One region of the Cytobacillus oceanisediminis genome, then DNA from elsewhere that is predicted to be linked to it. Evidence: riboswitches for the same ligand, from Rfam matches in the RefSeq annotation. Region 1 holds a riboswitch; each other region holds the start of a gene.
The links. A riboswitch is a leader RNA that binds a small molecule or an ion and turns the genes downstream of it on or off. The one in region 1 is predicted to bind cobalamin.
Positions count from the first base shown of each region.

Region 2: linked by a shared signal. The riboswitch ahead of IRB79_RS19550 (ribonucleoside-diphosphate reductase subunit alpha) and the one ahead of IRB79_RS02455 (ABC transporter substrate-binding protein) in region 1 are both predicted to bind cobalamin.
Region 3: linked by a shared signal. The riboswitch ahead of cobJ (precorrin-3B C(17)-methyltransferase) and the one ahead of IRB79_RS02455 (ABC transporter substrate-binding protein) in region 1 are both predicted to bind cobalamin.

Region 1 covers NZ_CP065511.1:468,817-476,788, reverse strand. Annotated here, with positions in the region: gene cobD (threonine-phosphate decarboxylase CobD) at 1-782, opposite strand, end outside; gene cbiB (adenosylcobinamide-phosphate synthase CbiB) at 757-1,722, opposite strand; gene IRB79_RS02465 (adenosylcobinamide amidohydrolase) at 1,719-3,191, opposite strand; gene IRB79_RS02460 (FecCD family ABC transporter permease) at 3,334-4,386, opposite strand; gene IRB79_RS02455 (ABC transporter substrate-binding protein) at 4,352-5,326, opposite strand; cobalamin riboswitch at 5,494-5,699, opposite strand; gene IRB79_RS02450 (hypothetical protein) at 5,780-6,556, opposite strand; gene IRB79_RS02445 (FtsW/RodA/SpoVE family cell cycle protein) at 6,924-7,972, shown strand, end outside.
Region 2 covers NZ_CP065511.1:3,909,940-3,917,911, reverse strand. Annotated here, with positions in the region: gene IRB79_RS19565 (metal-sensitive transcriptional regulator) at 65-406, shown strand; gene copZ (copper chaperone CopZ) at 424-630, shown strand; gene IRB79_RS19555 (heavy metal translocating P-type ATPase) at 793-3,228, shown strand; gene IRB79_RS28070 (hypothetical protein) at 3,246-3,374, shown strand; cobalamin riboswitch at 3,505-3,698, shown strand; gene IRB79_RS19550 (ribonucleoside-diphosphate reductase subunit alpha) at 3,832-6,054, shown strand; gene IRB79_RS19545 (ribonucleotide-diphosphate reductase subunit beta) at 6,066-7,103, shown strand; gene bioB (biotin synthase BioB) at 7,164-7,972, opposite strand, start outside.
Region 3 covers NZ_CP065511.1:3,188,135-3,196,106, reverse strand. Annotated here, with positions in the region: gene IRB79_RS16110 (M20 family metallopeptidase) at 47-1,681, shown strand; gene IRB79_RS16105 (amino acid permease) at 1,768-3,174, shown strand; gene IRB79_RS16100 (MFS transporter) at 3,565-4,788, shown strand; cobalamin riboswitch at 4,840-5,018, shown strand; gene cobJ (precorrin-3B C(17)-methyltransferase) at 5,251-6,873, shown strand; gene cobK (precorrin-6A reductase) at 6,883-7,653, shown strand; gene IRB79_RS16085 (precorrin-8X methylmutase) at 7,641-7,972, shown strand, end outside.

The DNA of each region.
Region 1 (7,972 bases):
TCTTTGCTGTCCAGACACCATTCTCCTGCTTTTAAAGCAAGAGCATTCACGCTCCAGTGCGGTTTCAGAGCAGCCGCTCTTTCAATTAACCTCTCACTTGCCATCATGTATCCAAGGCGCAGGCCCGGTATCGAAAACATCTTTGTCATGGAGCGCAGCACCACAACATTCGAATCCTTTCCTATGAAAGGAACAATAGATTGATAGTCGCAGGCAAAGTCATAAAAAGCTTCATCCATAATAAGCAGGCAGCTGTGGATATGACACTTCTTAATCAATTTCCCCACAATTGAAGATGGGTAAAAAATACCTGTCGGGTTATTCGGGTTGCAGAAGAAAACAACCTCCGCGACTTTTAGCTTTTCAGATAGCGCTTCCATATTCAGATCCCAGTCTCCAGGCTCCAGCTGATGATAGGACACCGTACTATGATTAACGCGGCAGGCCTCTTCATATTCCGAAAAAGCCGGCTGAATAATCAGCACCCTTTTTCCGGCTATCATCCGGCCAATCAGGGTGATTAGCTCTGCGCCTCCATTTCCTATCAGAATCTGTGTTTCTTTTATTCCCTCTGCATCCGCCAATTTGCTTTTTAATAGAGAAGAATGGGGATCCGGATAATCGCTAATATATTGGAATAGACTTCCCCACCTTTCTTTTAATTCGCGGGGAGGGCCAAGGGGATTGATATTGGCACTGAAATCAATCCGCTCCTCAGGCATTTGCTTATCAATCGCTTCATATAAATATTGCGGATTAGATCCATGTGAAGGCCAAATCAAGGAACACCCCTCCTGTCCATAATAAAAGCAAGAATAAGAAAACCGTCTTGTTCATGATCGAAATGCTTTTTATAATATGTTCTTTTTCAAGCAGCACCATTGGCTTTCCCATCGTTGCACGGTTTGAGATTACACCCTTATAAAAATTGATTCCTCCCAGCTGAACCCCCAGAAGGGCTGCAACAGCTGCTTCGCCCCAGCCGCTATTTGGGCTCGGGTGCTTTGGTGCATCTCTTAAAAGGATTCCCCATGCTTCCTCATATGGAGAATGTTCCGGCTTTTGTGTGAGCATGATGCAAACCGATGTCAGCCGGCTCGGGATCCAGTTCGCGATATCATCCACTTTGGCGGATGCCCATCCAAAATCCATATATCTATCATTTCTATGGCCAACCATCGAATCGCATGTATTAATGGCCCGGTAGATAAGGGCCAGCGGAGCACCGCCAATCATGGCCCAAAATAATGGAGCTGTAATGCCATCACTGGTGTTTTCAGCCACTGTCTCCACGGCAGCCCTGACAATGCCTGGCTCATCCAATCGATCTGTATCCCTGCCGACAATGTATGAAAGCTTTAATCTTGCTTCTTCCACATCTCCTTTTGCCAGAGGCTCATAGACCTCCAGTGCTGCGTCTTTTAAACTCTTTTGTGCAATGGCTGTGAAGATAAGAATCCCATCTGCCAGAATACCGGCAACCGGGTGAATTTCATAGAAGAGCCATATGATTAAATAAGTTATACCTCCTGCTGCCAGCAGGACTATAAATAGCATGATGATCCCTTTTAATTTTCTAAAGCGGCCTTTATTAAGAACTTGTTCAAGTTTATGTATCAGGGCTCCCATCCATCTGACCGGATGCGGCCAGTTTGGCGGGTCTCCTATCAGCTTATCTATGATGCAGGCAAAGGTTAAAGCGATCAGGTGATATAAAATCATCTCTTTATCCTTCTTTGCGATTTTTTTATCGCCTCAACAGTACATTCGTAGACACCTTTTCCGATCACTTTGCCAAGCGGTGTAATGGTACCCGCATACTCCAGGTTTTCTCCCTGCTGTGTGGCCGCAATCATAATGCTGTCTGTCGATGTTCCGGTCGCTATCGTCCCTGTGACTGCATCCTTTACTTTCTGATCATATAAGGCTCTTGTCTTTGCCTCGGTTGCAGTCATAATGCATTGAATAAAGGCTTCCTCTGTCAGATTGCCATTAACGAAAACCCATGTATTGATTGTACCCGGAGTCAGATGATAAGAATGTGCTTCACTTTTCGAGGCATCAACAGCATTGCCGACACCTGCTGTCACGACCACATATACAGAGAAGGTTCCTTCTTCGTAAAATTTGCTGCTATGATCCTCAACATATACAGCGGTCATCATCCCCACGGTTTCCCCGGGTTCAAAGCCGATCTCCCGGACAAAATCCGCCATCTCTGCTCTATGATCACTGCAATCATAATTCTTGCTCACATGCCGGTTAAGAAATATGCGATTCCAGCCGGTGCCCGATCCGGTTACACCTGATGACATGGTTTTCAGCGGAAATGGGGAGCGAAGGACAAGTAAGTTTTCCTTTACCTCAAGACTGGATCGATCAATTCGATTCACTGATTGGCTTTCCGCCTGAGAGCGTTCGGGCACCAACACCATCTGAGGGGCCGGGACTCTTGGATGCGGAAGCTTCTCAATCTTCGTCCTATAGACCTCACGTATCCTGCCTTCTTTTAAAACCTCATTGGGAACGTGGTTAATATTGACTTCGCCATTCTCCAGCAGCAATAGGCGGTCACAATACAGGCCGGCCAAATTCAAATCATGAAAAATGGAAATGACCGTCAGCCCGCAGTCCTTTGACCATACAGAAAGGAGATCAAGCAATTCTTTTTGATAAGATAAATCAAGATGGTTAGTCGGCTCATCCAGCAATAATATTTCCGGCTCCTGGGCAAGGGCCTGAGCTAAAAACACCCTCTGTCTTTCACCGCCGGATAATTGCTGAATATCATAATCCTGAAAACGGGAAATGCCTGTCTGCTCCATGACCCGATTGACCGCTTCTTCATCTTTGCTGGACCAGCTCTGGAACCACCCCTTTTGATGGGCATACCGGCCGAGGGAAACCGTTTCCTTTACGGTATAAGAAAAGGCCTGAGAGGAGTGCTGCGGCAGAACAGCAATAATTTTTGCAAGCTCTTTCGGTGTATACTGTGAAAGGTTCTTTCCTTTGATCAGTATATCTCCTGACTTATGAGGCAGAATGCCGCTCAGCATTTTCAGAATCGTGGTCTTGCCGCTTCCATTCGGCCCCAATATTCCGAAAAGCTCCCCTTTTTCCACTTCAAAACTGATATTATTCACAACCGGTGCACCGGCATATCCGCCAGTAACTTGCTGAACGCTTAGCATGATTAACCACTTCTTTCTGAACTGAGATATGCCTTCGGAACAAGTAAAAACCGCTTGTTCCTGCGAAGATAATCCAAGGAAGCTTTCCCCTTGGTGCTCCCCCTTGAATGGGTGTACGCTTGCGCTGGACAGTTATCGAAGTTCAAAGTTTATTCTTTCTTTTAATTAAAATAATGGCAAACGTAGGCGCGCCGATTATCGCTGTAATCACACCGATTGGAAGCTCGGTAGGTGCAATGATCGTCCGTGAAACCAGATCGGCAATAATAAGAAAACCTGCACCCATCAGAATGGATAGCGGCAATAGGTGCCTATGATCCGGTCCCCATAACAGCCTGGTCAGATGAGGGATCACAAGCCCGACAAATCCTATCGTTCCAGACACAGCAACAGCTGCACCCGTTAAGATGGAACCCGCTATCAGGACCATCATTTTTCTCTTCTGAACGTCCACCCCTATATGCTGGGCCTTTTCTTCTCCGAAACTCATGGCATTAAGCTCCTTGCTGTTCACTAAAAGAAGGAGGGCACCTATCACAAAAAACGGAAGGATAATATTAATATACGCCCAGCCTCTCATAGATACACTGCCAAGAAGCCAGCCAATAATCTGTCTAAGCTCCTCTCCAGTCAGGGCAATCATCAGAGAAATTAGGGCGCCAAGAAAAGAACTGAAGATGATGCCTGTTAAAATAATCGTTTCCACTTTCATGGATCTTTCAATATTTCTGGCAAATAGTAAAACGGCAAAAATGGTTAAAAAGGAAAATAAGATGCTGAATAAAGGCAGTGTAAACATTCCTGCAAACGGAATGGATAATCCTAAGAACAATGTTAAAACAGCACCGAGTGAAGCCCCGGAAGAAACTCCAATTGTATATGGATCTGCCAGCGGGTTTCTTAATAAACCTTGAAAGGCGGCTCCCGCAATTGCAAGAGACGCCCCTACTAAGCCAGCCAGCAATACGCGCGGCAGGCGAATATTCATAATGATATTTGAATGCATAGCATCCGTGTTTCCCAATGAAATAAAAGGAAAAATCTCAGCGCTTAATACTCTGAAAATCGTCATGGGGTGAACAGACACTGTTCCAATTGAAATCCCCATCAGCATGGCACAAAGCAGGAAAGCTGCTGCTGTTATATAAGCTAAAAATTTATTATTTAAATACGTCCGGATATACTGCTTTTGCAAGTTCCTCGACTCCTTCAATAATACGAGGGCCAGAGCGGGTTACCATATCGGAATCAACATCGGCAACCTGCTTATTTTTCACTGCGGTTATATCCTGCCAGCCATCCCTGCTCATTACATTGCCAACAGCATCTTCAGTGTAATAGCCATGAGTTGTGATGATTACATCCGGATTCCGTTCGATAATCGCTTCCGGATCCATCTTAGGCCATCCTTCTTCTGTAATGATATTTTCTGCATTAATGGCACTTAACATTTCGTCCATAAATGTTTTTGTACCAGCCGTATAGATTTCAGGAGCAGGTGAAACTTCCACGAATACCGATTTGCGGTCTTCTTCTTTTATGCCCTGAGCTTTTGTTTTAATTTCCTCGAGCTTGCTCTTCATGTCTGAAACGAGCTGCTCTGCTTTATCTTTCTCCCCCGCTGCGGTTCCAACCATTTCAATGGATTCAAAAACCTGATCAAAGCTCTTCGCATCATTGACAACAAGGACGGTCACACCTGCATCCCTTAATTGCTGAAGGCCTGCTTCTGAATTATGTGCGCTTGAAGCGTGCGCAAGGACAAGATCCGGGTTTAAAGAGATGATTTTCTCGACATTAAATTCCATGCCGCCAATCTTTTCTTTTTCTGTAGCTTCGGGCGGGTAGTTATCAAAATCGGAGACTCCGACAACTTCTTCTCCAAGCCCCAATTCAAAGGCAATTTCGGTATTGCTTGGAATCATAGACACGATTCTTTCAGGCTTGGACTCAATGACGATTTCATTATCAAGAGCATCCTTTATCGTTACAGGAAATGCAGTCGCTTCTCCGCCGGCATTCTGCCCTTCCTCAACTTTTTTCTCTTCTTTAGGCTGTTCAGCACTCTCTCCGCAGCCTGCAAGCACTCCTGCAGCCAGAAGCATCGTTAATAAAAATGCATAAAACTTTCTCATACTCAGCAATCCTCCTAGAACTTTCGACAAAATTCGGGTGGTGCCTGTCACCACCTTTAAAATAAAAAAACATCTCCTCGAACGGCAAGGAGATGTTGGTATGGTCATTTATCAATTAGTGCAGAAAGGATGGCCGGACCAAACACCTCCCTATCCTCGTAGGTTTATGGGTGCTTAAGAATCAGGCAGGTCTCCTGGCTCATGGTCAATGCGTTCTGCTCCTTCCCATACATTCATGTACAGTGGATTTGCAGACAGCTTCCATTTACAGTGGCGGGACCGCGCTGGAATTTCACCAGCTTCCCTATTAAGTCTTCAAAAGAGCCTGCTTTTAAAACCCTTTTGGGAAGACACCTGTTCTATGCGGATATAAAATTTTCTACCTCCGATTATACACCATCCCGCAGAAAAAGTAAGAGAAATTTGCTGAATGTTGTAAAAAAGTTCAGAATTCTAACGCGAGTATATTTTCCATTCTCTTGTTTTCTTATCGAACACAACCTTCGCCTCACATGGCTCTTTCACAATGGCTTCATACTCATCATACATATCATCCATATTCGCAAAATCACCAATAATCCAAATAGGAATTTCTATCCGGACCCGATTCTGTTCGATATCCTTGATGGAAAGGACCGCTCCTTCTTTCATAAGAGACTTTAAGGAAAGCAGGACATCTCTGGTAATTGGAGGATACGTCTTTTTCTTTTTAATGCCAAGGAGCGTTTTTTCGACTTTCATCTGTCCCATTTTACCGGGGATTACTTCCCCAAGCATACGGTAAAAATCGTTCAGATCGCGATAATATGTGCGGTTAAACCAGCCATCATCATGGGCAAGGTACACATATCGATTGCTCAGATAATTGTAAAAAGGCGGTTTAAGATGTTCTTTGACATGGCCGAGATAAAGAAGTTCAGCAATTGTCTGGCCGGGAAGCTCATTTACCGCTTCCTCTTCCTCGAAGTCGATCCAGCAAAAATCGCCATAGCCGTATACATCATCCTCAACCAGCCTGCCCAGCTTGTCCCTTGAGACATAATCGAACATCGTGTGAGTATTAAAGTCCCCATGTTCAAAACGATGCTTTAACAACAGCAGATTATTAATAGAATCTGAAAGAGTTTGGGCAAACTCTGCAAACTCAATTCCATAAGTCATCACATACTGATCCTGTTCATTAAGATGGATGTAGATGAGATCACGAATAGCATGATTCCTTCTTTTCAATGACGAAACCTCCGAACCGTTACCCAAATTGGTGTTTTCAAAGAAAAGCGCTGGGCTAGACAGTTAAGAATAGCGCAAGCGCCTCCACAAATTATTAAAAAGACAGCTTCTTTTTGAAACTGCCTGTCAAAACATCCAGTATTTTATTCTCCTATTGTAGCAAAAATGAATGAAAATATCTTTGCTGATGAGAAAAAATTTTAAATAGCAGAATGCCCGGTTTTTTTGAAAATACAGGAAACTATCATGCTGATTCATTCGTCTAACTACATGCAGAGAAAAAATGAAATCTGTTTCTCCATTGTAAGGGTTATTTTTCTTTGTTAGGATAAAAATGTAAAAAGGTAAAGAAACCAGGTGTATACAGATGAACCAGAATAATAGATTCTCAGACCGATTCGATTGGACGTTATGCTTTCTTCTGCTGCTATTTTTCCTCATCAGCTGCATCGCTATTTACAGCGGACAATCCTCCAATCAATATGAAGGGAATTTTGTCATTTCACAAATTAAAAATTATATTGTTGGAGCCGTGATTGTAGCGATAGTCATGTATTTTGACAGCGAGCAAATCCGGAGGCTCACTTGGCTGCTTTATGGTTTAGGCATCCTATTGCTTGTCGGGTTATTCATTGCACCGGAAAGCATTGCACCAGAGCGCAAAGGGGCTACATTGTGGTATATCATTCCTGGACTTGGTTCTGTGCAGCCTTCAGAGTTTGTTAAGGTATTCCTTATCATTGCCCTCAGCAAAATAATCGCTGACCACCATCTGAAATATCAGGCTAAGACCGCAGGCACGGACTTTTTCCTTCTAATCAAATTAGGGGCAGCCACATTGCCTCCATTAGGATTGATTATTATTGAAGACCTGGGTACCGCCCTTGTCCTCATCGCCATATTAACAGGAATCATCCTGGTTTCCGGAATCACCTGGAAAATCCTTGTTCCGATTTATGGTATCCTGGGCGCCTTCGCAGGAACCGTTCTTTATCTGGTGATCATAGCACCGGAGATTTTGGAGAAGTACCTTGGGATAGACCCCTATCAGTTCAGTAGAATTTATTCCTGGCTTGACCCGGTTAATCACAAGCAGGGAGCCGGAATGCAGCTGTATAACTCCATGCTCGCAATCGGCTCAGGATTAATATCCGGAAAAGGGTTTACTGACAGACAGGTGTATGTGCCTGATGCCCATACTGATTTTATTTTTAGCGTCATTGGCGAGGAGTACGGCTTTTTTGGTGCCAGTGTAGTAATCAGCCTTTTCTTTCTGCTCATCTATCACTTAACTAAAACCGGCTTGGAGACGTCCGACCCATTTAATACCTATATTTGCGTCGGGGTCATCAGTATGATCACCTTCCATGTATTTCAAAATATCGGAATGACTATTCAGGTACTGCCAATCACTGG
Region 2 (7,972 bases), 1.9 Mb from region 1:
AGGGTTCAAGCCTTTACATAGGGTACCGGGGTATAATATAATGAATATAAAGGAGGCTGATCAAATGGCTTTTGAATTGGAAAATGAGGATTTATCATCTGAAAGCTGCTGTTCGATTGAATCGGAGCGAAAAAGTCATCACTCAGAAAAAGTTAAAAAGAATTTGACAACCCGTTTAAATCGGATTGAAGGTCAAATACGCGGAATAAAAGGACTTATTGACAGAGACGTGTATTGTGACGATATAATAACACAAATTTCTGCAACTCAGTCTGCTTTGAATAGCGTAGCAAAGCTTTTGCTTGAAGGCCATTTGAAAAGCTGTGTGGTTGAAAGAATCCACGAAGGCGATGAAGAAGTGCTTGATGAATTTTTAGTCACTATTCAAAAACTAATGAAAAAATAATTGGAGGTTTAATTATTATGGAAAGTGTAACTTTAAAAGTTAGCGGAATGTCATGCGGACATTGTGTAAAAGCGGTAGAAGGCAGTGTCGGCAAACTAAATGGTGTAGATAAAGTAGCGGTTGACCTTGATAATGGCCAGGTTCAGGTTCAATTTAACTCATCAGCAGTTACACTTGAGGAAATCAAAGAAACAATTGACGATCAAGGCTATGATGTAGAGTAATATATCGGGAAAGAACGTGTGAATATAATGCACGTTCTCTTTTTTTAATAAATAGGGCTGTAAAAATGGGTAATTTGTCTGGATTTAATTAATTGACATATAGGGTAGAGGGGTATAGTATATAAAGTGTAAGACACATCGTTTAATAAAGGAGTGGGAGTTATGGGTGATGCAGCCCTAAAGGAGGTTCACCTTCCAATATCAGGCATGACATGTGCAGCCTGTTCGTCCCGAATAGAGAAGGGCTTAAATAAGCTCGATGGCGTCCAGGAAGCAAGTGTCAATCTTGCTTTGGAAAAAGCAGCAATCAAATATAATCCTGCGGAAACTTCTGTCGAAGCATTTGAGAAAAAAATTGAGGATTTAGGTTATACGGTAGTTTCGGAGAAAGCCGAGTTCGAATTGCTGGGCATGACTTGCGCTGCTTGCTCTGGAAGGATTGAAAAAGGACTTAATAAGCTTCCAGGCGTCAAACAAGCTGTGGTCAATCTGGCTCTTGAAACTGGCACTGTTGAATACAATCCTGAACAAATCTCCATCCAGGACATGATAAAGAAAGTGGAAAATTTAGGGTATCAGGCGAAAGTAAAAATGGATAAAGACGAAGATATCGAAGGATATCGGGAAAAGGAAATTGAGAAACAAAAAGGCAAGTTTATTTTCTCTTTAATTCTTTCCATTCCTTTATTCTGGTCCATGGTGGGACATTTCGAGTTTACATCATTTATTTATGTTCCCGATATGTTTATGAATCCGTGGGTGCAGCTGGCGCTTGCAGCTCCCGTGCAATTTTTCATAGGAAAGCAATTTTATGCCGGGGCATATAAGGCATTAAAAAATAAGAGCGCCAATATGGATGTGCTGGTTGCACTCGGTACTTCTGCTGCTTTTTTCTATAGCTTATACCAATCAATTTTATCAATTGGCAGCAATGCACATATGGTGGAACTCTATTACGAAACAAGTGCCATCCTTATAACATTAATAATCTTAGGCAAGCTGTTTGAAGCACGGGCTAAGGGACGTTCTTCTGAAGCGATTAAAAAGCTTATGGGTCTGCAGGCAAAAACAGCAACTGTCTTAAGGGAAGGGGAAGAAATTGAAATTCCCCTTGAAGAAGTTATTGCTGGGGATATCATATATGTAAAGCCAGGTGAAAAAATTCCGGTTGATGGTGTAATTATCGAAGGGCAGTCTGCTTTGGATGAATCCATGCTGACAGGGGAAAGTGTACCTGTTGATAAAACAGCAGGCGACACAGTTATTGGGTCTACCATTAACAAAAATGGCTTCCTGAAAATTAAAGCCACAAAAGTTGGCAAAGATACAGCACTGTCACAGATTATAAAAGTGGTTGAAGAAGCGCAAGGTTCAAAAGCACCCATACAGCGAATGGCAGACAGAATCTCTGGGATATTTGTTCCCATTGTTGTGACTATAGCTGTGGTAACATTCCTGGTGTGGTATATATGGGTAAGTCCTGGAGATTTTGCAGAAGCACTCGAAAAATTGATTGCCGTGCTGGTGATTGCATGTCCATGTGCACTAGGTCTTGCGACGCCAACCTCTATAATGGCAGGTTCCGGCCGGGCAGCGGAATATGGGGTACTTTTTAAAGGCGGAGAGCACTTGGAGCTCACACATGAAATCACTACAGTCGTTCTTGATAAAACTGGAACAGTTACACATGGCAAACCGGTTTTAACAGATGTGATTACGGAAGGCAACATTGAAGAGAGGACATTTCTCCAGCTTGTAGGGTCAGCGGAGAAACAGTCTGAGCATCCATTGGCTGAAGCGATCGTAAAGGGAATAAAGGATAAAGGGATCACGCTATTTAATCCTGAGGAATTTGAAGCTATTCCCGGGTATGGAATTAAAGCAAAAGTGGAAGGCAAAGACCTTCTAATAGGTACAAGAAGATTAATGGACAAATACGGTGTTAATGTCCAGTCAGCCAAACTTGAAATGGAAACACTTGAGGAAAATGGAAAAACGGCAATGCTTGTCGCGGTTGATGGCAAATATGCAGGTATCGTGGCAGTTGCGGATACAATAAAGGAAACTTCCAGAGATGCAATCAATCGCTTAAGGAAACTGGGGATTGAAGTCATTATGATTACGGGAGATAACAAACGTACGGCTCAGGCAATAGCTGAGGAAGTGGGCATAGACTCTGCAATTGCAGAGGTTTTACCTGAAGGCAAGGCAGAAGAAGTAAAGAAACTTCAGAACCAGGGAAAAAAAGTCGCCATGGTCGGCGATGGCATAAACGATGCACCTGCACTTGCTGTAGCTGATATTGGAATGGCGATCGGAACCGGTACAGACGTTGCGATGGAAGCAGCTGATATCACTCTAATGAGAGGGGATTTAAATAGTATTGCAGACGCCATCCTAATGAGTAAAAAAACAATAAGGAATATAAAACAAAATCTTTTCTGGGCATTTGCATACAATACACTTGGCATCCCAGTAGCTGCGTTAGGGTTCCTTGCACCTTGGCTTGCCGGCGCTGCAATGGCGTTCAGCTCCGTATCTGTCGTTTTAAACGCACTTCGATTACAAAGAGTAAAAATTAATGAAAAAAATGTTTAATTGGAGGGGCTGATATAATGAAAAAATGGGCAGGTGCAGCGATTGCTTACCTCGTTCTTGTAATGGCATTGTATGCTGCATATGATTCTTTTTGGGTTACCCCAGAGCCGGTACCTCATGATATTGAAATGGAAAATCATGAATGAGAAATAAAAGAGCAGAGGGAAATCTCCCCCTGCTCTTTTTTCGAACATTGACGATTAAAAATTTGTAATCTATTTCTCTGTATGATAGAATCGTCTACAATATATAGTATATATTTTTAAGATTAAAAACTACATATAGATCGTGATTGGTGTCCTAAGTGGACTTAATAGGGAATTCGGTGTAAAACCGAAGCTGTCCCCGCAACTGTAAGTGCAGACGAAAAAAGCATGCCACTGTACAAAACGCTTCATGGCGCTTGTATGGGAAGGGCTTTTAGTAGAGTGAAGCACAAGCCAGGAGACCTGCCAGGGCGATCGAAAGTTTCTTATCTTCGGGGATTGAGATGATGAAACGATCGCGTAATGGCCGTTTTTTCATTTCTTCCTGCTATTATACTATCGTTTGATCCGCTCATTTTCCGGGCGGATTTTTATTTTGCCTTTAGGAGGAAGTAAGATGGTCCAAACCATACAACCGATAAAAATTTTAGAAGAACTTAAGACAGAATTTCCACAGCTCGGCATTGGGCAGCTATTAAAAAGGAAAGAAGAAATGAGCCAGCTGGGAGCGGAGGCAATGTATGACCAGCTTATACTGGATTGTTTATCATTTATCAGCATTGATGAGCCTGATTGGACTTTTGCCGCTTCATGCCTGCTTCTTAAGAAGCTCTATATTGAGTCTGGAAAAAACAGAGAATGCCAGCCGGATGATTGCTACAAACATTTTTATACGTTAATTGAACGGCTGACCGCTTTGGGAATTTATGAACAGGATTTATTAGATCTGTATTCAAAGGATGAAATAAATGAGCTGGCCCATTTTATTAGGAAAGAAAATGACCGCTTATTTACATATTTGGGGTTAAAAATGCTGGCTGACCGATATCTTGCCAGGGACAAACAGAAAAATCTCTATGAGCTTCCACAGGAGCGGTTCATGATCATCAGCATGGTGCTGATGAAAATGGAGCCGAAGGGTAAGCGGCTTGAACTTATTAAAGAAGCTTACTGGGCAATGAGTGGTTTGTATATGACTGTTGCCACTCCAACACTCGCTAATGCAGGGAAAAACTGGGGACAGCTTTCAAGCTGTTTCATTGAGACCGTTGATGACAGTCTTGATTCAATATATGACAGCAATACCGATATTGCATCACTGTCTAAAAATGGCGGCGGAATCGGAGTGTATTTGGGGAAAATCCGCAGCAGAGGCAGTGATATTAAAGGATTTAAGGGTGCATCTTCAGGTGTGATTCCCTGGATGAAGCAGCTGAATAATACAGCCGTCAGTGTTGACCAGCTGGGACAAAGGCAGGGTGCTATAAGCGTCTATCTGGATGTCTGGCATAAAGATATCTTCTCGTTTCTAGATGCAAAGCTTAACAATGGAGATGAAAGACAGCGAACACATGATTTATTCACGGGTGTCTGCATTCCGGATTTGTTTATGGAAAAAGTGGAAAGCCGCGGGTATTGGTATTTATTTGATCCCCATGAAGTCCGCAAGGTAATGGGCTTTTCTCTGGAAGATTTTTATGACGAAGGAGAAGGCGAAGGTTCATTCCGCCAGAAATATAAAGAGTGCATAGATAACCCGATTCTATCAAGGGAAAAAGTGCCTGCTATCGAGATAATGAAATCCATCATGAGAAGTCAGCTTGAAACCGGGACACCATTCATGTTCTACCGGGATGAAGTTAATCGGAAAAATGCCAATACACATTGCGGGATGATTTATTGTACCAACCTGTGCACTGAGATCGTACAAAACCAAAGTGTTACAAAGAGGGTTGAAGAATATACAAGAGATGGGAGAATTATTATCGAAAAACAGCCAGGAGACTTCGTTGTCTGCAATCTTTCATCCATCAATCTTGCACGGGCCATAAGTGAAGGAGTCCTTGAAAGGCTTGTGCCAATTCAGGTGCGAATGCTTGATAATGTTATTGATATTAATAGTATTCCAGTGCCGCAGGGCCAGATTACAAACCAAAAGTACCGTGCGATTGGACTAGGGACTTTTGGATGGCACCACCTTCTTGCACTGAAAAAAATCACATGGGAAAGCGAAGAAGCAGAAGAATTCGCTGACACTCTATATGAACAAATTGCTTTTTTAGCGATAAAAAGTTCTATGAACCTGGCAAAAGAAAAAGGAAGCTATTCAGCCTTTAAAGGCTCTGATTGGGAAACGGGTGCCTACTTTGAAAAGCGGGGATATCTGGAGGCAGAGTCAGACATGGACTGGGCTGCATTGAGCGAAGAGGTAAGGGAAATCGGCGTTCGAAATGCCTATTTGCTGGCGGTTGCTCCTAATGCATCAACTGCTTTAATTGCAGGAAGCACCCCAAGTATTGATCCTATATTCAACAAGCAGTATTCCGAAGAGAAAAAGGATTATCGGATCCCTGTGACAGCCCCTGATATTAACAGTGAGACCATTTGGTATTACAAATCTGCCTATCATATTAACCAGGAGTGGAGCATCAGGCAGAATGCAAACAGACAAAAACATATAGATCAAGCTATTTCATTTAATTTCTATATACCTAATCATATTAAAGCAATCGATCTTTTGAATCTGCATCTTTCAGCATGGAAGAAAAAATTAAAAACAACTTATTATATCCGTTCAACTTCATCTGAGGTTGAAGACTGTGAATCTTGCTCAAGCTAAAGGAGGATCTTATGAATACCCTAAAAAAACGGCCAATTATTAATCAATCGGCGCCTAACAAATCAACTTCAATCATCAACGGGGAATGCTCCAATATTCTTAATTGGGATGATGTTCGCTTCTCATGGGCCTATCCAAAGTATAAAAAAATGCTCGCTAACTTTTGGACGCCCTTTGAAATAAACATGTCACAGGACATTAAGCAATTTCCGGAATTAACGAAAAGTGAACAAGATGCATTTTTGAAAATTATTGGGCTGCTTGCACTGCTCGACAGCATCCAGACGGATTATGCCGGAAAAGTTGCTGATTACATTACCGACTCAAGCATATCAGCACTCATGATCATACTTGCACAGCAAGAGGTGATTCATAATCACTCATATTCCTATGTTCTATCAAGCCTTGTTCCCAAACAAAAACAGGATGAGGTTTTTGAATTCTGGCGTACAGAACCTATATTAGCTGAAAGAAATGAATTTATTGTGAACGGATATAAAGATTTTGCAGAGAATCCAAGCGCAGAGAACCTGTTGAAATCTATTGTTTTTGATGTCGTTCTGGAGGGGCTTTTCTTTTATTCAGGCTTTGCTTTCTTTTATCACCTGGCCAGAAATCAGAAAATGGTAGCCACCTCAACGATGATTAATTACATCAACCGGGATGAACAAATTCATGTAGATTTGTTTGTTAAAATTTTTAAAGAAATTCTGCAGGAAAATCCGGATCTTAATACTAATGAATTAAGTGAATTCGTCCAGGAAACTTTTAAAAGAGCAGCTGAACTGGAGATTGTATGGGCCCGCGATGTGATCGGCAGCAAAACAGAAGGCATCCTGATATCTGACGTTGAAGCTTATATCAAATTTTATGCCAATGTCCGCTGCAATCAGCTGGGATATGAACGGCCGTTTGAAGGCTATCGAACCAATCCGCTCCGCTGGATAGTAGCTTATGAGCAGGTTGACCATGGGAAGTCCGATTTCTTTGAGCAAAAATCGCGGCAATATACAAAAGTTCAAATTGATAATGGGTTTGATGAATTATAAAGGTTATCCGGATATATAAAATAAAAAAGATTCTGCTTTGGCGCAGAATCTTTTTTTAAATCAGGAGGATACTGGTTCCCCAGATACAAAATCAATCTCAAAACCAAGATCCTTCAGCATTTGGTGATCCGCAGTGCTTTCCTGTCCTGCAGTGGTTAAGTAATCTCCTACGAAAATAGAATTAGCCGGATAAAGTCCAAGCGGCTGAAGGCTCCTAAGATTCACTTCTCTGCCTCCGGATATTCTGATTTCCTTTGAAGGGTTGATATATCGCATCAGGCAAAGCACCTTCAGACAATAGCGGGGATTCAAATCATCTGTCCCTTCTAATGGCGTCCCATCGATTGCATGCAGAAAGTTAACCGGTATTGAGTCGGCATCCAGGGCTTTTAGGCTTCTGGCCATCGCTACGACGTCTTCCTTGGTTTCCTTCATGCCAATAATTACTCCGGAACAAGGTGAAATGCCTGCGTCCTTTATTAATTGGACCGTATTGACTCTGTCCCGGTATGTATGGGAGGTAGTGATGCTGTCATGATGATTTTCTGAGGTGTTAATATTGTGATTATAGCGGTCCACTCCAGCTTCCTTGAGCTGCTCAGCCTGTTCAGGTTTTAGGAGCCCGAGACAGGCACAGACCTTCATATTATAGTTATCCTTTATTTCTTTAACCGCTGAAACTACTTCATTTAGCTCCCTATTGCTAGGGCCTCTTCCGCTTGCTACGATGCAATAGGTTCCGACATTTAGCTGATGGGCCTGTTTAGCACCTTGGATGATAGATTCCTTATCCATCATCCGGTATTTTTCAATAGGTGCTGTTGAGATGCTCGATTGTGAGCAATAGCCGCAGTTTTCAGGACATAGGC
Region 3 (7,972 bases), 2.6 Mb from region 1:
AGTAGAAAAATGGCCGTTTTAATTCGCATAGAAGGAGCGTTTAGTTATGACACAGCTAAGGTGGGGAACCCCAGATGCATTGCGCAGATTATTGTGCGAAGTAGTAAGCTGGAAAAGTATGACACTTACGGATGGAGAGCGTAAATTTCCTTTTAAAGTGACAGCGAAGCTCAAGGAGTTGACCTATTTTCGAGAGAATCCTGATCACTTGGGGCACCATGATGCCGATTTAGATCGCTGCTTTGTTACCGCTTTATATAAACATCCGGATGCCACAGAAACGATCGTGTTAATCAGCCACTTTGATACAGTAAATACAGAAGAATATGGTGATCTTCGGGAGTACGCGCATTTCCCGGAGGAATTGACGAAATTGCTTCATTCCAGGGCAGATGAGCTGTCGGAAGAAGCCAGGCAGGATCTTCTCTCGGGAGAGTTCTTATTTGGCAGGGGCACGATGGATATGAAAATGGGGCTTGTCATGCATATGGGATTATTAGAAAAGGCAACTGTTGAACATTGGCCTATTAATCTGATCTTGCTGACGGTTCCGGATGAAGAAGTGAACTCTTCCGGTATGCGTGCAGCGGTTCAGAAACTTTTAGAATTGAAGGAAAAACATCAGCTCACCTATAAGCTTTTCTTGAACGGGGAACCGGTATTTACGCAAGAACCGGGTGACAGGAACTATTATGTGTATTCAGGCTCTATTGGTAAAATCATGCCTGCTGCTCTTTTTTATGGAAAAGAAACGCATGTGGGGGAACCGCTTAGCGGCATTACAGCGCCTTATATTGCCTCATTTCTAACACAAAGAATGGAGTGGAATTTAACACTGCAGGAAACGGAGATGGGAGAGCAAACTCCGCTCCCGGTGACACTGCAGCAAAAGGATCTTCGTCTGGAGTATTCCGCGCAAACACCTTATCGTTCAGCGGCTTTGTACAATGTATTTTTAATGAAACGGAATGCCGGGGAAATCATGGATATTTTCGAAAAGGTAGCGCTAAATGCAGCTCACGCCTGCAACGAAGCCTATAAAGAAATCTGCAGTGAACGGAATGTATCTCCCGTAGGTGAGGTGCGTGTGCTGCGCTATGAAGAACTGGAAAAGCATGCCGTTCGAAAATTTGGTACAGATTTTGTTGCGGGTATCAAAGACTTGGTACAGAAAAAAGCGGAATGGGATGACCGGGAGAAATCTATCCGAATTGCTGATACGTTAATCATTCAGTGTCAGGAGCTGACACCGGCAATCGTTCTGCTTTATGCACCTCCTTATTATCCGGCAGTCAATTCCTCAGAGGATAAGCTAGTCGCAGAATGTATCGAATATGTAAAACAACAAGGCTTTGAAAAGTTTGGGCTGCCTGTTAACCAAGTTCACTATTTTAATGGAATTAGCGATTTAAGCTATGTCAATTATCAGGATACGGATGACGGCTGGATCGTATTTAAAGAAAACACGCCGGTTTGGGGCGGCAGCTACAGCATTCCATTCGATGGAATGACACAGCTCCAAGCACCGGTACTAAACGTAGGCCCATTCGGAAAAGACGCTCACAAACGAACCGAACGCCTCCACATCAAAAGCGCCTTCGAAGAAGTACCCGCACTTGTAGAAGGGATGGTCAAAATGCTGGCAAAAAAGCACCTAATGGTGTCAGGCGCAACTAGTTGACAAAATGGTGATTTTGTCAATTAAAGTGTGAAATTCGCGCAAGCTTGATGTGCCTGATGCCAATTTAATTAAGGGATGTGATCTAGATGGTTGAGGAAGAGGGTCAGAAGAATCAATTAAACCGGTCGATGAAGCGCCGTCATTTATTTATGCTATCTTTGGGTGGAGTAATAGGAACTGGATTGTTTTTAAACGCCGGCTACACGATCAATCAAGCGGGAGCAGGAGGGGCTTTGATCGGATATTTATTCGGTGGAGTCATTTTGTATCTTGTCATGGTTTGCTTGGGTGAGCTTGCTGTGTACATGCCTGTTACGGGATCGTTCCAGACTTATGCCAGTAAATTTATTAGTCCTTCGGCTGGTTTCTCGTTAGGCTGGATGTATTTTATTGGTTCAGCCACAACAGCTGGAGTAGAATTTACGGCTGCCGGAATATTGATGAAACGCTGGTTTCCGGATATCTCCGTATGGGTGTGGTGTGCCATATTCATCCTTCTTTTGTTCGCACTCAATGCCTTAACAACAAGAGGCTTTGCTGAAGCGGAATATTGGTTTTCCGGCATTAAAGTTGTAGCTGTGATCTTCTTTATTATTATTGGCTTCAGTGCCATCTTGGGCATCATACCACTTGCGGACAGGCCGGCGCCATATATGGAACATTTAGCTCCTAAAGGCCTTTTCCCTGCTGGAATTGCCATCGTGTTTGTAACGATGATGAATGTCATCTTTTCCTATCAGGGATCAGAATTAATCGGAATTGCGGCCGGTGAAAGCGAGGAGCCTCAAAAGAATATTCCTCGTGCGATTCGAAATGTCCTTTTTAGAATCATCATTTTTTATATTGCTTCTATTATTATATTATCCGCCATTTTTCCAACACAAGAGCTCGGGATATTAGAAAGCCCGTTTGTAACCTTGATGGACTTGGCTGGAATTCCATTTGCCCCTGATATCATGAATTTTGTTATCCTAACAGCTATTTTATCTGTAGGAAACTCTTGTATTTATGCTTCGACCCGCTTACTTTGGGCGATGGCTCATGATGGAATGGCACCTGGAGTTTTTGGAAAACTCTCAAAACGAAAGGTTCCGTTCACAGCTCTAGTATTCACCATGATCTTTTCCCTTTTATCATTACTCACAAGCGTATTTGCAGCTGAAACCGTGTTTGTATTATTAATGTCAATTGCAGGTATTTCTGTCACCATCTCATGGATGGGAATCGCTCTCTCTCAATTCATGTTCCGACGTAAGTATATACAAGCAGGTGGAAAGGTAGAGGATCTAAAATACAAAGTCCCATTCTACCCAATCATCCCGCTGATTTGTATAATATTCTGTGTCTCTATTCTAGTATTCCTGGCCTTTGACCCAACTCAGCTGGCAGGACTGCTTATTGGAATAGGATTTCTGCTTGTCAGCTATCTATTCTATTACTTCAAAAATCGAAAAACTCATAAAGTTAGTTCAAATAATGAAATTGGTGCATGAGAGCAATCGTAGACATTTGTATGTTTCGGTGTGACTAAATACCAGGATTAACCGGATGACCATGATGGTTGTCCGGTTTTTTTAATGCTTCACCTTAATTTTATAAGAAACCAAAATTTTTATTTTCTCTATCTTGAATATATTCTAAAAAATAAATCTTTTTCATGGAAGAACGCACTTTTTTGTGAGAAGGTTACTAAAAGGATACTTTTAGACGCAGGGAAGTGAGGAAGAAAATAGAAAAGAGAGAATTTAATTATGAAATAATTGTTCTCAAGGAGAATAGCCCATCATTTGGCAGGTCAATTAATGTTGAAGAGGATAAAAAAGTTATGTTTTAAATATTCTGTATAATTATAATATTACGCTTTATTTAAAAGGGGGGATATTATGATTCGAGGTTCATGGAGAGCGTTAGTATGGATTGGATTAGCTGAATTATGCGCATTAAGCCTGTGGTTTAGTGCTTCGGTTATAGCCCCTGAATTAATTCAAGTATGGAACCTTAGCTCCAACTCAGAAGCATGGCTGTCTGCTTCTGTCCCAATTGGTTTTGTAATAGGTGCATTAGTTAGTTCATATTTTGGGATAGCAGATCGTTTTAATCCCCGAAAGGTTCTTGCCGTTTCAGCGTTTCTAGGGGCACTATTGAATGTCTTACTTATACTGGTAGATCAGGCTTTTTTCGGTATCCTGCTTAGGATATTAACCGGTGTATCACTCGCTGGTGTATACCCGACAGCTGTAAAAATTTTATCACAATGGTTTCCAAAAAAACGTGGGCTTGCTGTTGGTATCTTAATAGCCGCCTTAACTCTAGGGTCCTCTTTGCCACATTTTATTGTTATATTCACTTCTTCTTTAAATTGGCAATTAGTGATTATTTGCAGTTCAATATTGGCTCTCCTGGCAGCTATAATAGTCAATTGGGTTTTAAAAGATGCTCCAGTAACAACTAAAAAATTGCCTTTCTCTTTTAAATTAATTAAAAAGGTAGTATCGAATAAACCAGTAATGCTTGCGAACTACGGTTATTTTGGGCATATGTGGGAATTGTATGCGATGTGGACGTGGATTCCTATCTTTTTGACCGCTAGTTTTACAAGCTATTCACCAGGGATTCCTCCTTGGTTCATTGCATTATCCTCTTTTATTATAATCGGAATTGCAGGGGGAATTGGTTGTGTAGTAGGTGGACTAGTCTCAGATAAAATTGGAAGAGCTAATCTAACGATTATTTCTATGTTTATCAGTGCCATTTGCTGTATCTTGATTGGTTTTACTTTTGGTCAATATATTTGGTTGACTCTCCTCCTTTCTATCATTTGGGGAATGTCTGTCATCGCAGATTCTGCCCAGTTTTCTGCCGCAGTTTCAGAAGTTTCAGAAGTTGAGTATGTAGGAACAGCACTGACTTTTCAAATGTGTATTGGTTTCCTAATCACTATATTTTCTATAAATCTAATCCCTATTATTCAGAGGTTAGTAGGTTGGGAATGGGTCTTTACATGTTTAGCGATTGGACCGATTCTTGGTATTGTATCTATGGTCCAATATAAACGGCATGAATTTTATAATGTCAAAGGCATTAACACAGCATTAAAAAAATTATGAAAAAAATAATATGTCAAAATTGGTCATTATATGTTATATTAGTAAAAAATTAATATATCAATTTGAATAAGTGCTCACATTTGGTGAGGTAAAAGGGAAACTAGTGAAAGTCTAGTACAGCCCCCGCTACTGTAAAAGCTGATGAAATTACAATACCACTGAGAAATCGGGAAGGTGTAAGAGTAAGAAGAAGCTTAAGTCAGGAAACCTGCTTATTTAAACGACACTTGCTTTTCGGAGGGAGAAGTATAGGCGGGACAATTATGATCAATTGTTTTTGGGTTTCAGTATGCTTATTTTTATACTGTCATTTCAAATGCCTGTATTCCTTTGAAAAGGAGTGCAGGCATTTTTTATTTGGCAAGAAGCATTGAACTTTGAGAATTGTCTGGCACAGGGCGCCTGCTCGAGCAGCACGGCAGCAGGCAAGGCGATGTGCTTTTCTTAATTGGAGGTAAGCCTATGAAAAAGGGGAAAATCTTTGTTGTTGGCTTCGGTCCGGGCGATCGTGAGCATATAACCAAACGGGCTGTGGATGCGCTGCAGCAGAGTGATTGCATTATTGGCTACAAAACTTACGTAGAGCTGATCATGCCATTCGTAACAGCAAGTTCCATTGTCAGCACAGGGATGACTGAGGAGGTATCCCGTGCGCAGGATGCAGTGAAAAGAGCGGAAGCTGGCCATATTGTTTCCGTGATATCGAGCGGTGACTCGGGTGTATACGGCATGGCCGGCCTAGTGTATGAAGTGCTGATCGAAATGGGCTGGACGGAAGAAGAAGGAATCGAAGTGGAAATTGTTCCTGGCATCTCTGCGATTAATTCATGTGCGAGTTTACTGGGGGCACCTGTCATGCATGACTCCTGCACCATCAGTTTGAGCGATCATCTAACACCCTGGACGGTGATCGAGAAGCGCATTGAAGCAGCCGGGATGGCGGATTTTGTCATTGCTTTATATAACCCGAAAAGCGGCCGGCGGACACGACAGATTGTCGAGGCACAAAGGATTCTATTAAAATATCGTTCTCCTGATACACCAGTGGGGCTTGTGAAAAGTGCTTACCGCGAAAATCAGAATGTCATTCTGACTACTCTGGCGGAAATGCTTGATCACGATATAGGCATGCTGACAACAGTCGTGATCGGGAATTCCTCTACTTTCTTTTATGACAACAAGATCATTACGCCTCGCGGATATCAGAGAAAGTATACGCTTGGCGAAGAGAAGCAAAGCTTAAAGCCGCATCAGCGTTTAAAAAAGGAAGCGGAGCCATGGGCATTAAATCAGGAAACCGGGGAAGCACAGGCAGGCTACGAGCAGATTGAAAGCAAAAAACAAGCAGCCAGCTCACTGGATATGGCTTTTAAGGCATTATCGATGGTGACGAAATCGGAGATTGACCAAACACATTTGGTGCAGCAGCCAATCGAAGATATATTTGAATTTGCGGTTTCGCCTGGTGTTGCCAATAAATTTATTACAGCTGACCAAATGCGTGTATTGGCAGAAGCTGTTGGCGAGAAAGGCACCATGGAATATACACCGGATCACCGTTTATTAATCAAGGTTCCAACAGATCAGCCTCAATCGATTGTGGAAAAACTCGAACAAAACCATCTGACAGTCATGCCAGTAGGGGATGTTTTAAATGTAAAAGCCTGCGATTTTTGCTACGGGGAGAAAGCAGAATCCATTCCGTATGCAGAGGAAATTGCAGCTGAACTGGGGGGCTTAAAGCTTCCAAAGGAATTGCATATTGGCTTTAATGGCTGCGGTATGGCCTGTTATCGGGCCGTATTTGATGATATCGGCATTGTTTACCGCAAGAAGAAGTTTGATTTATTTATCGGGGCAAAGCCGGTTGGCCGGACAGCTCATGCTGCCCAGCCGGTGGCAGAGGGAATTGAGCCCGATCATCTGGTGCCGTTATTAAAAGAGATTATAGAAGAATACAAAGAAAATGCGCATCCAAATGAACGGCTTTTTAAATATTTTAAGCGGGTGAAAAAAATTCAGTATTTTACCTATCAGGATATGAGCTCCAGGATCGAAGTCGAGCCGGCACCATGCGGGGATTAGGAGGATCTCATGATTTTATTTTTAGCAGGCACAAGTGATGCGAGAGCATTAGCTGTTCAATTGAAAAATCAAGGTTATTCCTTGTTGGCAACCGTTGTCACTGAATCGGCAGCGGACAGCTTGAAAGCTGAAGGCATTTCTTATAAAGTGGGGCGGCTGTCAGAAAATGACATGATTGAACTGATTCAGATGCAAGAGATGACCACTGTGATTGATGCGAGCCATCCCTATGCGGAAGAAGCGTCAAAAACGGCAATGTCAGCAGCCAAAGCATGCAGCATTCCTTACATACGCTACGAAAGGCCAAATGAACAGTTTACCTCACCGCTCATAACTGAAGCTGAAAGTTATGAGGAAGCAGCGAAATTGGCTCAATCGCATAAAGGGACGATCATGCTGACAACCGGCAGCAAAACGCTGGAAATCTTCACAAACTATTTGATGCAGGATGATATCCGGCTTGTATGCAGGATGCTCCCAAACATGGGAAACATGGAAAAATGCCATAAGCTTGGCGTTAAGCAAAAGGACATTATTGCGATCCAGGGACCATTTTCCGAATCATTAAACAAAGCTCTATGTGAGCAATACGATGTGACACTGATGATTACTAAAGAAAGCGGCAAGGTGGGGTCGGTGGATGAGAAAATGACAGCTGCTCTGGAACTGGGGATTCCTGTTATTTTGATTAAGCGGCCGCCGCTCGTGTATGAAAACTTTTGCACTTCTTTCGAAGAAGTGACTCAAAAATTGGGAGGGCTTTACACATGGCAAACATGAACTTTAATACAACCTTTGTACCGTTAACGGTAGATCCGGATAAAATTTATGATCACAGCTTTGCGATTATTAAAGAGGAGATGGGCGAACATCCATTTACAGACGAGCAGTGGCTGGTGGTTCGGCGTGTCATCCATGCCTCTGCAGATTTCGAGCTGGGAAGAAGCATGATTTTCACTCCAGATGCCATTGAAGCAGGGATTCAATCCATTTTAGCGGGCCGTCATGTCGTGGCAGATGTACAGATGATTGAAAGCGGGTCAGGACGCAAGCGATTCCAGAAGCATGGCGGGGACCTGCATTGTTATATTGCGGATGA